Regions from separate parts of the Arthrobacter sp. zg-Y40 genome, predicted to be linked through region 1. Evidence: riboswitches for the same ligand, from Rfam matches in the RefSeq annotation. Region 1 holds a riboswitch; the other holds the start of a gene.

Region 1 (7,812 bases):
CTTTGTCGAGCTTTGCTGCCGTGAGATCCAGGGTGCTCGTCTGGACATCCCGCAGGGGCTCCGTGCCGGAAGCATTGGCGGCCACACCGGTGGTGAGGACCAAGCCTGAGGCAGCTGCGATAACGGCAGCCTGGCGGCCAACCGTTCCTGCGTTTGCACTGACCGCACCTGCAAGGGCGTTCAGCGTGCTGGTGCGTTCAACCGGCGCCCGGTGGCGGGCGCGCTCAATTGTCGAGGTCATGATTGTTCTCGAAGACCAGGGCTTAGGAGACGCGGACGAAGCTGTAGCCGTGCAGGTCGGAGAGGCTGTGCAGACCGGTGTTCATACCGTTCAGACCGCCGCTGATGACCTGTCCGTTGCCAACGTAGATGGCGACGTGGGTAGCACTGATGACCAGGTCACCGGGAGCGGGGCTGCCAACAACGGTGCCGTACTGGAAGAACTGGCCGGGAGCCAGGTCGCCGACGGACTTGCCGACGGAGCGCAGGGCCTTCTCGACCATGGCGGTGCAATCCTGCGCCACGCCGATCTGGCTGTAAGCCGAGGCCACGAGGCCGGCGGCCACATTGCCCGGAGCTACGGCGTCAGCGGCCGGTGCTGCGGGAGTGGAGGATGCGGTCTGTACTGCGCCGTTTGCAACAGGTGCGGCAACACGGGAAGCAGCGGCACGCTGGGTTGCTGCTGCCTGCTGGGTTGCTGCTGCCTGCTGGGCCTGGGCCTCAGCAGCTGCTGCGGCTGCGGCTTCTTCAGCTGCTACCTGTGCGCGGTATTCTTCGCCGGAGATGGAGCTGGGTGCTTCCATGACCGCAAGCTTTACGTCCGCGTCCGCATTAGCCTTGACTGTCCCGGCTACAACATTCAGCGGGGTGGATTCGAGTGCCTGGCGGTCCATGCTGACGGACGCTGCCTGTGCAGGGAGTCCTGCAGCCAGCACGAGGCCGGATGCTGCCACAACGACGGCGGCCTGACGGCCTACCATGCCTGCGTTGCTGCTGACTGCCTTGGAAAGTGCAGTAATCGGGTTGGTCTGAACGGTGGCTGCGCGACGGCGGCCATGAGCGTGTGATGACACAGGTTTGCCTCTCCCAATTGCCTACGAGGTGAGCTGTCGGATTCGGATGGGAGTCACCCGGTTGCCAGGCCTAAAGCCATTTGCAACTTAACCCCAAGGGCTTCTTGCGAAACCCGAAATTGGTTCCCCCGCCTCTGCCATGCGATTCTGCGAACGGACTTCAAACAGTGGCAGAGCTAGGCGATCTGTTCGAAGGTGCCCGATCTTTGGCCAATCGGGCACGAGGACGAGCGTACAGCAACATTTGCGCTATGTCACGTTCCGGTCACGAAATGATATTCGTGCGGTTACAACCAGTTCAGCGGGTCCACTACTTCACCGTTAACCATGACCTCGAAATGCAGGTGGCAACCCGTGGAAGAGCCCGTTGTTCCGCTTGCTCCCACCAGGTTTCCACGCTTGATTTCGCTGCCTACCGACACGGAAATGGCGGATAGGTGGTTATAGGTGGTTTCGACCCCGTTGCCGTGGTCAATGACAACGCGGTTGCCGCCGCCGTAGGGGTGCCAGCCGGCGAAGACCACTTTTCCGGAAGCAGCTGCGTTTACTGCGGTGCCGCAGGTGGCGGCGAAATCCTGGCCGTTATGCATTTCCCCGGTTTCGCCCGTAATGGGGCTGACGCGGTGGCCGAATCCCGATGTCTCCACCAGCGCGGAATCCAGCGGGGTGGACAGCGTGCCCTTAGCGGCCGCGGGGACCGTGTGGGACCCTGCTGCCACGCCGACGGAAGCCAGCTTGGCGTCCGGGTCATAGCTGCTGCTCAACCCGGCGCGGGCAAATCCGATGTTCGCGTTGGCATCCGCGGAAACCGGTGTGTCGGCCGAAACCGGCTGCGGCTGGACGGGATCGTCAGCGGCCGCGGAGGTGGGCAGCGCTGCGGTGAGGATCAGGCCTGATGTGGCGGCGGTGATGGCCACCTTTTGGGCGGCGCCACCCATGGACAGGGTTTTTGTTTCAACCCGCCTGCGCCCGGAGGGCGGGGAGCTGCGCCGGCGGGCGGGCGCAACAGGGGCAGCCGCACGGCGGCGCCCCGAAGCAGCATGCTTCGACAAGTGTTTCCCTCTCTTGGAACGCCTGCGAAGTTAGCTGTCGGATTCGAGTAGAGAAACTCGGCCCTCGGCTCACCGCCGGCACTGCGTGCTTCTATGCACGTTTTGCCGCCGGCCTCCGGAAGGCTTCACCCCAAGGCAGTTCTTCTGCCGGAAATTGGGTCCTCCGCCCCTGCCTGACGAGTTTGGTGCTCCGGTCCGTTGGCAGGGCTCGGCGGACAGACCGGATAACGATGGTGTTTCAACGTCGGAATTCACTATAGGGTAAATGTCCCAAAAGTAACCATTCCGTTACCCGGCGTGTGCCACAAAAACGTGTGCGGCCACTTCTGCCGGCAATTCAAGCGCTCCTTCGATGCCGGGGACACGCACGGAAATGTAGCCGCCTACGACTTCGGCGGTGATTTCCGCACCGGGGCGCAGCCCGGCTTCATCCAGCTGGGACAGCAGCTCCGGCTCCACCTGGATGGGTTCGGCCAGCCGCAGGAGGGTCAACTTGGACCCTGTCTCTACGGCAGCCACGGCAGAGACCAGGTCATGCACGCCCTGGTGGAAGACCGGTGCCGGCTCTCCGCCGATGCCCTCGAGGCCTGGAATCGGATTGCCGTAAGGGGATTCCGTGGGATGTCCCAGCAGCTCATACAGCCGGCGCTCCACGCGCTCACTCATCACGTGTTCCCACCGGCAGGCCTCGTCGTGGACGTAGGCCCAGTCCAGGCCGATAACGTCCGAGAGCAGCCGCTCCGCGAGCCGGTGCTTGCGCATCACCTCGGTAGCGCGCCGGCGGCCCAGTTCCGTCAGTTCGAGCCGGCGGGTTCCCGCCACCACCACGAGGCCGTCACGCTCCATCCGGCCAACGGTCTGGGACACGGTGGGGCCTGAGTGCCTCAGCCGCTCGGCAATACGCGCCCGCAGCGCCACAATGTTCTCTTCTTCCAGCTCCAGGATGGTCCTGAGATACATCTCAGTTGTGTCAATGAGATCCGTCATGACGGGCCGCTCCTAGTAGAAGGCAAGAGGACAGCGGCAAAACGCGCTGCCCGGGTCTACGCCAACACGTTAGCCTACCGGCCGGACCGCCCGAAAATTGCGGGCTTCCCGCCACACATCCCTGTGGCGGCGGTCATAAACCGTCCGAAAGAAAGCGGTGCGGCAGAATGGAAATGCAGACGCGCTTTCCGTTCGACACGCTTGGAGCGACACAATGGGCGACACCGCCGCACTGAAGATTCCCGCTGAACTCCTCCCGCAGGACGGCCGCTTTGGTGCCGGGCCGTCCAAAGTACGTCCGGAACAGATGGCGGCGCTGGAACGTGCCGGCACCGGGCTTCTGGGCACCTCCCACCGCCAGGCACCCGTGCGGAACCTCGTGGGCAGCATCCGCGAGGGACTGGCCGAGCTGTTCTCCGCTCCGGAGGGCTACGAGGTAGTTCTGGGCGTGGGCGGCTCCACTGCTTTCTGGGACGTCGCCGCTTTCGGATTGGTTCAGGAGAAGGCCCAGCACCTGTCCTTCGGTGAATTCGGCTCCAAGTTTGCGGCGGCTACCAATAAAGCACCGTTCCTCTCGGCGTCGAGCATCATCACGGCTGAACCGGGCACCCGTCCGGAACCGGCGGCTGAAGCGGGGGTGGATGTCTATGCTTGGCCGCAGAACGAAACGTCCACCGGCGTTGCCGCTCCGGTGCGCCGGGTGGAAGGTTCCGACGACGGCGCCCTGGTGCTGATCGACGCGACCTCGGCTGCCGGCGGCCTGGACGTGGACCTGGCGCAGTCCGATGTGTACTACTTCGCCCCGCAGAAGAACTTCGCGTCAGACGGCGGCTTGTGGCTGGGCATGTTCTCCCCCGCTGCGCTGGAACGCGCCGCGCGGATCAATGCCGGCGACCGCTGGATCCCGGATTTCCTCAACCTGCAGACCGCCGTGGACAACTCGCGGCTGAACCAGACCTACAACACGCCGTCGTTGTCCACGCTGGTGACCCTCAACGCCCAGATTGACTGGCTGAACGGCAACGGCGGGCTGGCGTTCGCCGCCGGCCGCACCGCGGAATCTGCCGGACGGATCTATTCGTGGGCCGAACAGTCCGCCGTTGCCACCCCGTTCGTGGCCCGCCCGGAGGACCGTTCCAACGTTATTGCCACCATCGATTTCGCAGCGGACATCGACGCCGCCGCCATTGCCAAGACGCTGCGGGCCAACGGCGTCGTGGACGTGGAGCCTTACCGCAAGCTCGGCCGAAACCAGCTGCGCATTGCCACCTTTGTCGCCATTGAGCCCGACGACGTCAGCGCCCTCCTGGCGTGCATCGACTACGTGATCGCGAACTCCTGAGCCTGATTACTGCCAACATGGGCATGCACTGCCCGGAGGGCCCGAACGCTACGCGCTGTCCGGGTCCTGCGCTTTTTCCGGCGTATCTGTGGTCATGCTGAGCCGCCGGGGCAGGTTCCGGTCATAGTGGAACCGCATCCCGTAGGTCCGCCAGGCCCATACGAAACCGATGGCGGCTGCCAGCAGCCCCGAGGCTGCGGCCACACCGAGGCTCCAGCGGGGGCCGAACGAGTCCGAAACCCAGCCCACCACCGGCGCGCCCAGCGGTGTTCCGCCCATAAAGATGGCGAAATACAGCGCCATCACCCGCCCGCGCATGACCTGGGCGGTGGTGGTTTGAACATACGCATTGGCGCTCGTCATCAGGGTCAGTGCGGACAGGCCCACCGGGATCAGGCATAGACCGAACAAAATCAGGGTGGGCGCAGCTGCGGACAGGATGCAGGACAAGCCAAAGGCCCCTGCGGCTCCGAAGACAAAGCGCAGGCGCGGCCTGTCCCGCCGCGCGGAAAGCAAGGCGCCCGCGACGGAACCGATCGCCATCACCGAATTGAGGAGGCCGAACGTGCCCGCGTCCCGGCCGAACTCGGTACGTGCCATGGCAGCTATGTAAATGGCGAAATTCATGCCAAAGGTGCCCACGATGAAGATTGCCAGCATCACCATGATGAGGTCGGGCCGGTGCCTCACATAGGCCAGTCCTGCCCGGATGCGGCCCTTCCCCGGGGGCGCCTTGGGGAGCACGCGCAGTTCGCCGGCACGCATATTCAGCAGTGCGAGCACCATGGCGCCGAACGTCACGGCGTTCAGTACAAACACCAGCCCCGGCCCGACGGCGACGGTCAGGAGTCCGGCGACGGCGGGGCCGATCATCCGCGCCCCGTTAAAGGAGGCACTGTTCAGCGCCACGGCGTTGGGCAGATCCCGCTCGGAAACCACCTCGGAGACGAACGCCTGGCGCGCCGGTCCGTCCACCGCCGACACCACGCCCAGGGCCAGCGCAAATGCGTACACGTGCCACAGCTGCGCCTGGCCGGAAATCACCAGCAGGCCCAGGGCCAGACCCAGGGCACCCATGCTGATCTGCGTCATCAGCAGGACTTTGCGCCGGTTGTAGGAGTCGGCTATCAGCCCGGACCACGGGGCCAGGAGAAGCTGTGGCCCCAGCTGCAGCGCCATCACGATTCCCATGGCTGCGGCATCCTGGTTGGTGAGGATGTCGTAGACCAGCCAGTCCTGCGCGGTCCGCTGCATCCAGGTGCCGACATTGGAAACCAGTGCGCCGAAGAACCAGATCCGGTAGTTGAAGAGGCGGAGGGAGCGGAACATCAGCTCAGCGCCCCCTCAGGGATTGTTGAACCAGTTGCCGCAACCGCCACGGATTATTCGTCCTCCTGCGCGTCCGTCTCCTGATGATCCTGCGCGCCGGACTGCGCTGCATCGTCTTGGCGCGCGCTGTCTTCGGGAGCGTCGTCTTCGGGAGCGCCGTCCCGCGCTTGGCCATCCTTGTCCCGGGATTCGGCGTGGGCGTGCTGTTCGTCGTCAACATGTTCCCGGGCTGCCTGTTCGAGGGCCAACTGTTCCTGCTCGGCAGCAATGTCTTCCGGACGCAGCCGCTCCGACCAGGGCACCCACTCCGGAGCCAGCAGCGCATCCTCCGACGGAAGCAGCCCTACTTCACTGACCGTCACCTTCTTGCTGCGCGGCATCCGGGCAACAGTGGCGTACCACTGCCAGCCTCGGTAACCGGGGCGCAGCGAGGTGAACCGGTGGGTCACCAGCCGTTCGCCGTCGGCCGCGGCCCCCGCGTACTCCCCAACTTCAGCCGGGGACGCAACTTCGAGCAGGCCTGCACGTGCTTCCGCCACCGCGGCAGCCAGCACGGCGTCGGGCTTCCCCGACCGCCGGGGCGCACGTTTACGGGCCGCCGGGTCGGAGGGCGTTTCGGGAGAGGGAGTTACGGGTGTCATTGTCACTTCAGCGCACGAACCTTATATATCCAAGTCATCGGCAACGGCACGCAGCACAGCGGCCACCTTGGTGGCATGCTTCTTTTCCGGGTAGCGGCCGCGGCGCAGTCCGTTGGAAATGCCATCGAGCAGTTTGATCAGGTCTTCCGTTATAACGGCCATGTCTTCGGCGTCCTTGCGCGTGGCCTTGGCAACCGACGGCGGTGCCTCCAGGATACGGGCGGAGAGGGCCTGCGGTCCGCGCCGGCCGTCGGCTACACCGAACTCCATGCGCGTACCGGGCTTAACCTCGCTGACGCCAGCCGGCAGGGCCGAGGCATGGAGGAAGACTTCCTGTCCATCGTCCGTGGCCAGAAAACCAAAACCCTTGCCGGTGTCGAACCACTTGACCTTGCCGATAGGCACTTCGGTTACCTCGTTCTTAGTTCCGATTGCGGCAGGACATCTGCCTTGTTGCATGACCGTTCAGTTCCGCCACCGTTTCCGCGTTGCCCAGCAAGCAGCGGGGGGGTACCCGTACCTCTGAGATACTACGGGGAAGTCTGTTCCCTTTAGAATATCCCGACAAGCGAATAGGGGCTCCAAGGCTGCCCCTTTGTCCCGCGGATTTCCGCTGTTAGCGTTAATCACCATGAACAAAACCCCGCCGGACTCCGTCCGGTCCGCCTCGGCCTCTGTTTCCGGCTCCCAGCCTGGTCCCCGCCGCACCCGCGCGTGGATTTCGGGGGCCCTGGCCGCGGCGGCCGGTCTTCTGGCCCTGTTCGGGCTGGGAACCCTGGCTGCCGTTTTGATCCTTGCCCTGCAGGGCCAGTCGGTTGCCCCGTGGCTGGTTGCTGCCGTCTACTTTGCGTTACCTCTCGCTTTCCTGCTGATGGCAGGTTTGGTCATCAGCGGAGTTCGGCGCAGACGCCGAGGCTGATCGGTCCGTTTCCCTTCCCACTCAGGTAACGTGGTGCTGATGTCCGCGATTCGAGCTTTGGCCGATGATCTAGCCGCACGCAGCGACGACCAGCTGCGTGAATTGTTCGCGGCCCGGCCCGATCTGGTCCTTCCTCCGGTCCCCGATTTCCAGGCCCTGGCGGCCCGCGCCTCCACTCGGGTCAGCGTGCAGCGCATCCTTGAAAAGCTGACTGCCCCCGAGCTGCAGGTGCTTGAAGCCGTTGACCTGACCACCAACGAAGATTCCCAGCTCAGCACCACCGCCTCATGGCTGAAGGCCGCGATTGCCGGGTCCACCATCAAGTCCCTGGACGCCATCCTGGCCCACCTCCATTCGCTGGCCCTGCTGCGGCGGGCCAAACCGCATCCGGGAGCGCCGAAAGCTGACGCTTCGCGCCGCTTCTACCTGCCGGTGTCCGTTCTGGGTGAGGCGCTGGGCGCCTATCCCG
Region 2 (7,812 bases), on a different contig from region 1:
CGCCGGATGCACGTGCTCCAGTTCGTCCCAGGTAATCGGGCAGGAAACCGGTGCATCCGGCAAGGCCCGCGGACTGTAGGCACCTGCCATGGTGCGGTCCCGGTTGGCCTGGTTGAAGTCCACGAAAACGCGCTCTCCGCGCTCCTCCTTCCACCACGCCGTCGTCACCTGCTCCGGCATCCGGCGCTCCACCTCCCGGGCCGCGGCGATCACCGCGTGCCGCACCTCCAGGAACTCATGCTCGGGCCGGATCGGGGCGAAGAGGTGGATGCCGCGGTTGCCCGAGGTCTTGATGAATGCCTCCAGGCCGGCCTCGGCCAGGATGGTGCGCAGCTCTTGGGCCGGGCGGACGGTGTCGTTGAAATCGGTTCCCGGCTGCGGGTCCAGGTCTATGCGCAGCTGGTCCGGGTTGTCCGTGTCTTCCGCCCGGGACGGCCACGGATGGAACACCACGGTGTTCATCTGCACGGCCCAGACGGCGGCGGCCGGCTCGTCCAGCACCACCTGCGGATGGGACCGGGCGCTGGGGTACTTCACGGTGACCCCTCGCATCCAGTCCGGCATGCCGCGCGGCGGGTTCTTGGAGAAGAAGACTTCGCCGCCGATGCCTTCCGGAAAGCGTTCCAGCGACACCGGCCGGTCGCCGTTGGCGCGGATGAAGGCCTCGCCCACCTCGGCTACGTAACGGGCCAGGTCGAGTTTGGTGATACCCGGCTTGGGCCAGAGCACCCGCCCCGGACTGGAGATGCGGACCTGCCGCTCCCCTTCCGGACCGGGAACGGTCAGGGTGGTTTCCTCACGTGCCATGGGCCTGCTTCCCCTCTAAGGACCTGTGATCCACGAGGTTACCGTGTCAGGCGGCAGGAACGCCCAGCTTGGGATCCACCGGTGTGCCGGGGCGGACATTCTTGCGGCCGTGCACAAAGTGGTACAGCACGGTGGATGCCAGCACGACGGCGGCCAGCACCCAGTACATTCCGTGGTACCCGGTAACCGGCAGGAGCATGCCCAGCAGCAGCGGCCCCACGCCAATGCCTGCGTCCATGAGGATGAAGAACGTGGAGGTGGCCAGACCGATCCGGTGCGCCGGTGCCATGCTGACGGCGATCGCCTGGGCGCACGGCATCAGGGCGCCGAATCCGAAGCCCAGGAAGATCCCGGCCACTGCCAGCACGGCGTTGTTGGGTGCGTAGGCCAGCAGGGCCAGGCCGGCGGCGAAGGACACCAGAGTCGGGTAAATCACGGCATTGTCGCCGTGGCGGTCCTGGATGCGTCCCACAAAGAGCCGGGACACCAGCACCACCGCGGCATAGACCACAAAGAAGAGGCTGGCACCGAGGACCAGGCCCTCGGACTGGGCGTAGGAGTTCAGGAAGGACAGGACTCCCGCGTAGGCGGCGCCGGCTATGAACATTACGGAGGCAATGGACAAGGCTCCGGGATCAATGATGTCCGTCAGGTGCATCCGCCACTTGTTCTTCTGTTCCTCCAGCGTGGGCGTGCGCTCGGGCAGGCGCAGCACCAGGGACAGGACAAGTGCGACCGCGGCGCAGGCGGTGGTGACCAGGAAGAGGGCGCGGTAACTCACCGAATCCACCAGCATGACGGCGAGGAACGGCCCGACGGCGGTGGCCAGTGTGGTCGAAATGCCGAAGTAGCCGGTGCCTTCCCCGCGCCGGTTGATCGGGATTAGCCCCATCACGGACGCTGAAAGGCTCGTGCTGGCCGCGCCGAACGCTGCACCGTGGATGATCCGCACGGTAAGCAGCAGGGCCAGGCTGTCCGCCGGGATGTACAGGAGTGCGGCCACAACGAAGACGGCCAGGCTGACAATCAGCAGCCGGCGCCGTCCGACAAAGTCGAGGAACTTGCCCGCGAAAACCCGGGCCAGCAGGGCGCCGATAACAAAGGAACCGGATGCGAAGCCGCCGGCGCTGTCCGAGGCCGCGAATTCCTCAACGGCATACAGGGCCATGCTGGTCATCAGCAGGTAGAACACCATTGAGAGGAACAGATTGGTGATGATCGCCAGCACAAATCCCTTGGTCCATAATTTCTGACCGCTGCCAGCCACTGCGTTCTCCTGTTTTCTCCGATACGCGCCGCCACCGATTGGAAGGCGACCTAACGATCTTACGCGCGGACACGGGCGCCCGGGCTGCTGCGGAAGGAAAAAGCGACGAAGGCCACAGGACTGCGGGGTAGTGGAAAAGCCATCAGGGGCATCAGGAACCACACATGTATCACTTCCCGGGCCCACCGCCACCCGGATGCGGCCCCGCAGCAGCCGGACCGAGACTGAACGGCCCGGAATTTCCGGTGCCAGAGTGACTAAACAGGAGCAAAGTAATTTCCTGCGCCTAGCACACAGCGGCGCCACTCACACCCTCCAGAGAAGCTGATCACTAAATGGTTATCCAACCGTAACCGTCTCGTATGGTTGAACGCATGCCGCTTTCTGATGCGGCTCCCCCGGGCTTGTTACCTAGCTCTGCCGCTGGTCCGGGGTCCACAGAACGCACCACCACGGCAGAGGCGGGGGAACCAATTACGGGTTCCTTGAATCCTTGGGGTTAAGCCAAACCGGATTCAGTCCGGTCGGCCGGGTGACTCCCATCCGCATCCGACAGCTCACCTCGCAGGTATCGGGAGAGGTTATCTACATGTCTTTCAACAAGTCCCAGGGACGCCACCGCGCCGAGACCACCGGCGTTTGGTCCACCATCTCACTGGCCACCGCTACCCGCGGACGGACCATCGGCAGCACCGCAGCCGTTGTCGCCGCAGGTTCGGGCCTGATGCTCGGTATGGCCGCACCGGCCTCCGCCGGCGTTGTGGCCAACGACAACTACACACCCACCCAGACCACGGCACCGGCCGCACCGGTTGCTCCGGCAGCTCCGGCTGCTCCGGTTGCCGCCCCCGTAGTTGAGGCTGCTCCCGTGGCCGCTCCGGCGGCCGCTTCCACCCACACCGTAGTTGCCGGTGACACCCTCGGTGCCATCGCCAGCACCTACGGTACGAGCCTGGAGAACATCCTCTCCCTCAACGGCCTGTCCATGGCCTCCGTCATCTACCCCGGTGACGTTGTGACCTTGTCCGGTGACGGCGCTGCTGCTGCCCCCGAGCTCAGCTACGCTGCCGCGTCCTACTCCACCGAGGCTTACGCCGCTCCGGTCCAGGCCGCTGCCGCCAACACCGGCGTGATCAGCACGCAGGCCACCTCCGTGACTCCGTCTCCGGCCGCTGCACCGGTGGGCGGCACCAACGCCATCATGCTGGCCTCGGCCTACTCGCAGCTGGGCGCAGCCCAGGACTGCACCGTGCTGGTTGAGGTTGCGCTCCGCGCCGCCGGCCACTCCGTAGGCGACCTTGCTCCCGCCCAGCTGGCGGCATACGGCACCCAGGTCTCCACCCCGGAGCCCGGCGACATGGTCTACTACGCCGACGGCGGCATGGGCCTGGCCCACATTGCCATCTACGTAGGCAACGGCGAAGCCATCCACAGCGGCTGGAACGGCAACCAGACCGTAGTCCAGTCCGTCAACGTCGGCTCCGGCCCCGTGTTCTACCGCGCATAAGGCTCCACCGCCCTATCGCACGGCCGGCAGGCGTTAGTCCGCTGACCAAACAAAGCGTCCGTTCCCTTCCCGGGAACGGACGCTCTGTTGTTAAGTGTCCTTGACGTTATCTGCCCCGGCCCTTGTGGAATCCCGCGGACCGGAGCGGGCCGTCAGGGCACAAACCGGTATCCCATGCCGTGTTCGGTCAGCAGGTGGGCGGGACTGGCCGGATCGGCCTCCAGCTTCCGCCGCAGCTGGCCGATGTACAGGCGCAGGTAGCCGGAGTCCGTTGTTCCGGGACCCCACACGTTGTGCAGCAGGGTCTGCTGGGTCACCAGCATCCCGGGATGGGCCAGCAGTTCGGAGAGGAAGCGCCACTCGGTAGGCGTCAGCCGGACGTCGGCGCCGTCCTTGAGGCGGGCGATCCGCCGGGCGGCCAGGTCCACGCGGACCGCGCCGAACGTGATCTCGCTGGGACCGGCGGCGGCCGGCACCCGGCGGGAAAGGGCACGGATCCGGGCCAGCAGCTCCTCGGTGGAAAACGGCTTGGTCACATAGTCGTCAGCCCCCAGGTCCAGGGCGCGGACTTTGTCTGCCGGGTCCACCCGGCCTGACACCACCAGGATGGGCACCGCACTCCACCCGCGGACCGCTTCAATAACGTCCATCCCGCTGAGCCCGGGCATTCCCAGGTCCAGGACCAGCAGGTCCGGATGCGTGTCCACCGCCTTCCGGATGGCAGCGCTGCCGCTTTCAGCCGTCACTACCTCGTACCCGTACGCGCCCAGGGTGATGCGCAGGGCGCGCAGGATCTGGACGTCGTCGTCCGCTATCAGAATCTTCATCCCGCCACCGCCCGATTGGACCGTCCCGGGATGGAAACCCGTGCTGCAGCCGGCAGCGAGAGGACCATGGTCAGCCCGCCGCCGGGGGTGTCTTCGGTTTCCAGTGTTCCGCCCATTCCTTCCGTAAATCCTTTTGCCAGTGCCAGGCCAAGCCCCAGTCCGGTGGAGTTATCCGTGTCCCCCAGCCGCTGGAAGGGAACAAATATTTCCCCCTTCCGCTGTTCGGGAACACCGGGACCCGAGTCTATGACGCGGATTTCCACCCGGCCGGCAAACTCGCTGACGGACAGCACCGTCTTGCTGCCCTCCGGACTGAAACGCATTGCATTTGCCAGCAGGTTCACCAGCACCCGCTGCAGCAGCACCGGGTCAGCTGTGACGGTGCGCTGGACGGAGGGAATTTCCAGCTCGACTTCGGCGGGGCCCAGTTCCAGCTCCTCCAGTGCCGGCAGCACCGCGTCGGCCACGTCCACCGGTGCCAGGCTCACGCCCACCACCCCGGCCTGGAGCCGGCTGACGTCCAGCAGGCTCGTGACCAGGCCGGACAGCGAGGCAAGGGACTCTTCCGCCGTGGCCAGCAGTTCGTTCCGGTCCTGTTCGGACCAGGTGACGTCCGTAGCGCGCAGGCCCGTGACGGCGGCAGTGGCGGCGGTCAGCGGCCGGCGCAGGTCATGCCCGACGGCGGCCAGCAGGGCCGTGCGAACCTTGTCGGCTTCGGCCAGCGAGCCGAGGCCGCGCGCGGTTTCGGTCAGTTCCCGGTGCTCCAGTGCTGCCTCCAGCTGCGCGGTGATGACCGCCAGCAGCCGGCGGTCTGAGGCAGCCAGTTCGCGGCCCCAGAGGTCCAGGAAGCCGTTCTCCCCTACCGGCAGGCGGGTGAACGCAGGGTCTTCGGGTTCGGCCTTGTCCGGCCAGTCGCCGTCGGAGTACAGATCCGCTCCGTCCACCCGCAGCCGGGCCGCGCTGACATTGAACGCCTCCCGGGTGCGTCCCACCAATGCTGCCAGGGCATCCTCGCCGCGCAGCACGCTGCCTGCCACGGATGCGAGCAGCTCTGATTCCGAGGCGGAGCGCCGGGCGGTGCGCGCGCGCCGCGCCGCAGCGTCCACCACGTAGCTGACCAGCATCGCATTGACCACATAGAGTCCCAGCGCCAGCATGTGCGACGGCGTGGCCACCGTCACGGTGTAGAGCGGTGAGATGAAGAAGAAGTCCAGGGTGAGGCCCGAGAGCAGCGCGGCGAACAATGCGGGCCAGATACCGCCGACCAGGGCCACAAGGATCACCAGCAGCTGGTAGCTCAGGACGTCGCCGGTAATGGTTTCCGCGCTTTGGGCGGCCACCAGGGCGGCGGTGAGCAGCGGACCGCCCACCAGCGCGAAGGCGAAGCCCAGCAGGCGCCGGCGCATCGAGAGGGCGCTGCCCAGGTGCGGCAATACCAGGGTCCTGGCAGCGGCCGAATGGGAGACCATGTGCACATCAATGTCGCCCGACTCGCGGATGACCGTCGCCCCGATCCCCGGACCGGACAGCAGGGCGGCAATCCGCGGCCGGCGGCTGACGCCGATCACCAGCTGCGTGGCGTTGACCCCGCGGGCAAAGTCCACCAGGGCCTGCGGAATGTCATTGCCCACCACCTGGTGGAAACTGCCGCCCAGCTTTTCCACCAGCGCCCGCTGGGCCGCGAGCTCGCCGGGCTGCGGGCCGCTCAACCCGTCGTTCCCGGAAACGTGCACGGCAAGCAGCTTGCCGCCCGCGGAACGGGCGGCAATCCGTGCACCGCGGCGCAGCAGGGTGTGCCCTTCGGGGCCGCCGGTCAGGGCCACCACCACCCGCTCCCGCGCCTCCCATTTACGGTTGATGCCGTGCTCGGCCCGGTACCGGTTCAACGCCGAATCCACTTCGTCCGCCAGCCACAGCAGGGCCAGCTCGCGCAGTGCCGTCAGGTTCCCCAGCCGGAAATAGTTGGAGAGGGCAGCGTCCACCCGTTCGGCCGGATAAATGCATCCTTCGGAAAGCCGGCCCCGCAGGGACTGCGGGGCGAGATCCACCAGCTCCACCTGGTCCGCCTCGCGCAGCACGGCATCTGGCACCGTTTCGGCCTGCAGGGTGCCGGTGATCTGCTCAATGACGTCGTTGAGTGAATCGATGTGCTGGATGTTCACCGTGGACAGGACGTTGATGCCGGCGTCGAGCAGCGACTGAACGTCCTGCCAGCGTTTCTGGTGCCTCAGCCCGGGGGCGTTGGTGTGCGCCAGTTCGTCCACCAGCGCGTAGCCGGGACGCCTGGCCAGCAGGCCATCCAGGTCCATCTCCGCCAGGTCCAGTCCGCGGTGCGGCACGTTGATCCGAGGCAGGGTTTCCAACCCCGCGGTCAAAGCTGCGGTGCCGGCCCGGCCGTGGGTTTCCACCAGGCCCACAACGACGTCGAGGCCCTCCCCGTGGAGGCGGTGCCCTTCTTCGAGCATGGCGTAGGTTTTCCCCACGCCGGGCGCCGCCCCCAGAAATACCCTTAGTTGTCCCCGCGTCATGGACTAAGTGTCCAGCTCCGCCAGTGAAATGTTCAAAAGCAACACGTTCACGCCCTCCCGTCCCAGGAGATCCGTCCCTTCGGTAGCCTCGGTTACCAGTTCCTGTACCTCCGTTTCGCTGAGCCCGCGTGCAGCGGCAACCCGCGGTACCTGCAGCTGAGCGTATTCAGGGCTGATGTGGGGGTCCAGGCCGGAACCGGAGGCCGTAACGGCGTCCGCGGGCACCTCTTCCGGGGCAACCCCTTCGGTGTCCGCCACGGCCTGCCGGCGTTCGGCGACGGCCGCGGCAAGGTCCTCGTTGAGGGGGCCCAGGTTGGAGCCGCTGGAGGCTCCGCCGTCATACCCGTCGCCGGCGGCGGACGGACGGGACTGGAAGAACTCCGGCAGCGGCACGCCGTCGCCGTCCGTGAAGGACTGCCCGATCAGCGCTGAGCCGACGTCGGTTCCACCGGAACTGACCATGGAACCGTTGGCGCGGCCGGGCAGGGCGACCTGCCCCACGGCCGCCACCGCGAACGGATAGGCCAGGCCAAGCACCAGGGTCAGCACCGCCATGGCGCGTACGGCAACGCCGAGCTGGCGCATGCTGCTGCGGACGGGATTCATTTGTTGCTCCTAAAGCTGGGAATGGTCATGTCAGAAGCCCGGAAGCAGGCTGACAAGCAGGTCAATGAGCTTGATGCCGATGAACGGGGCAATGATGCCGCCTACCCCGTAGATCAGCAGGTTCCGGGTCAGGACGGACGAGGAACCGGCGGCACGGTATTTCACGCCGCGCAGGGCCAGTGGAATCAGCACCACAATCACGAGGGCGTTGAAGATCACCGCGGAGAGGATGGCCGACGCCGGCGAATGCAGCTGCATCAGGTTCAGCGC

The links. Region 1 has a riboswitch for cyclic di-AMP ahead of LJ754_RS11570 (M23 family metallopeptidase). Riboswitches for the same ligand answer to the same signal wherever they lie in the genome.
Region 2: it holds a riboswitch for cyclic di-AMP, as region 1 does, so the genes downstream of both, LJ754_RS09545 (LysM peptidoglycan-binding domain-containing protein) here and LJ754_RS11570 (M23 family metallopeptidase) in region 1, are expected to answer to the same signal.

The regions. Positions count from the first base shown of each region.
Region 1 covers NZ_JAJFZS010000011.1:11,919-19,730, reverse strand. Annotated here, with positions in the region: gene LJ754_RS11580 (NlpC/P60 family protein) at 1-241, opposite strand, end outside; gene LJ754_RS16845 (NlpC/P60 family protein) at 264-1,073, opposite strand; cyclic di-AMP (ydaO/yuaA leader) riboswitch at 1,077-1,235, opposite strand; gene LJ754_RS11570 (M23 family metallopeptidase) at 1,361-2,125, opposite strand; cyclic di-AMP (ydaO/yuaA leader) riboswitch at 2,129-2,323, opposite strand; gene LJ754_RS11565 (metal-dependent transcriptional regulator) at 2,414-3,112, opposite strand; gene serC (phosphoserine transaminase) at 3,327-4,454, shown strand; gene LJ754_RS11555 (MFS transporter) at 4,503-5,783, opposite strand; gene LJ754_RS11550 (DUF3027 domain-containing protein) at 5,837-6,424, opposite strand; gene LJ754_RS11545 (cold-shock protein) at 6,446-6,829, opposite strand; gene LJ754_RS11540 (hypothetical protein) at 7,056-7,343, shown strand; gene LJ754_RS11535 (helicase-associated domain-containing protein) at 7,383-7,812, shown strand, end outside.
Region 2 covers NZ_JAJFZS010000008.1:461,713-469,524, forward strand. Annotated here, with positions in the region: gene ligD (non-homologous end-joining DNA ligase) at 1-807, opposite strand, end outside; gene LJ754_RS09540 (MFS transporter) at 854-2,074, opposite strand; cyclic di-AMP (ydaO/yuaA leader) riboswitch at 2,510-2,659, shown strand; gene LJ754_RS09545 (LysM peptidoglycan-binding domain-containing protein) at 2,664-3,581, shown strand; gene LJ754_RS09550 (response regulator) at 3,734-4,408, opposite strand; gene LJ754_RS09555 (ATP-binding protein) at 4,405-6,936, opposite strand; gene kdpC (potassium-transporting ATPase subunit KdpC) at 6,940-7,542, opposite strand; gene kdpB (potassium-transporting ATPase subunit KdpB) at 7,573-7,812, opposite strand, start outside.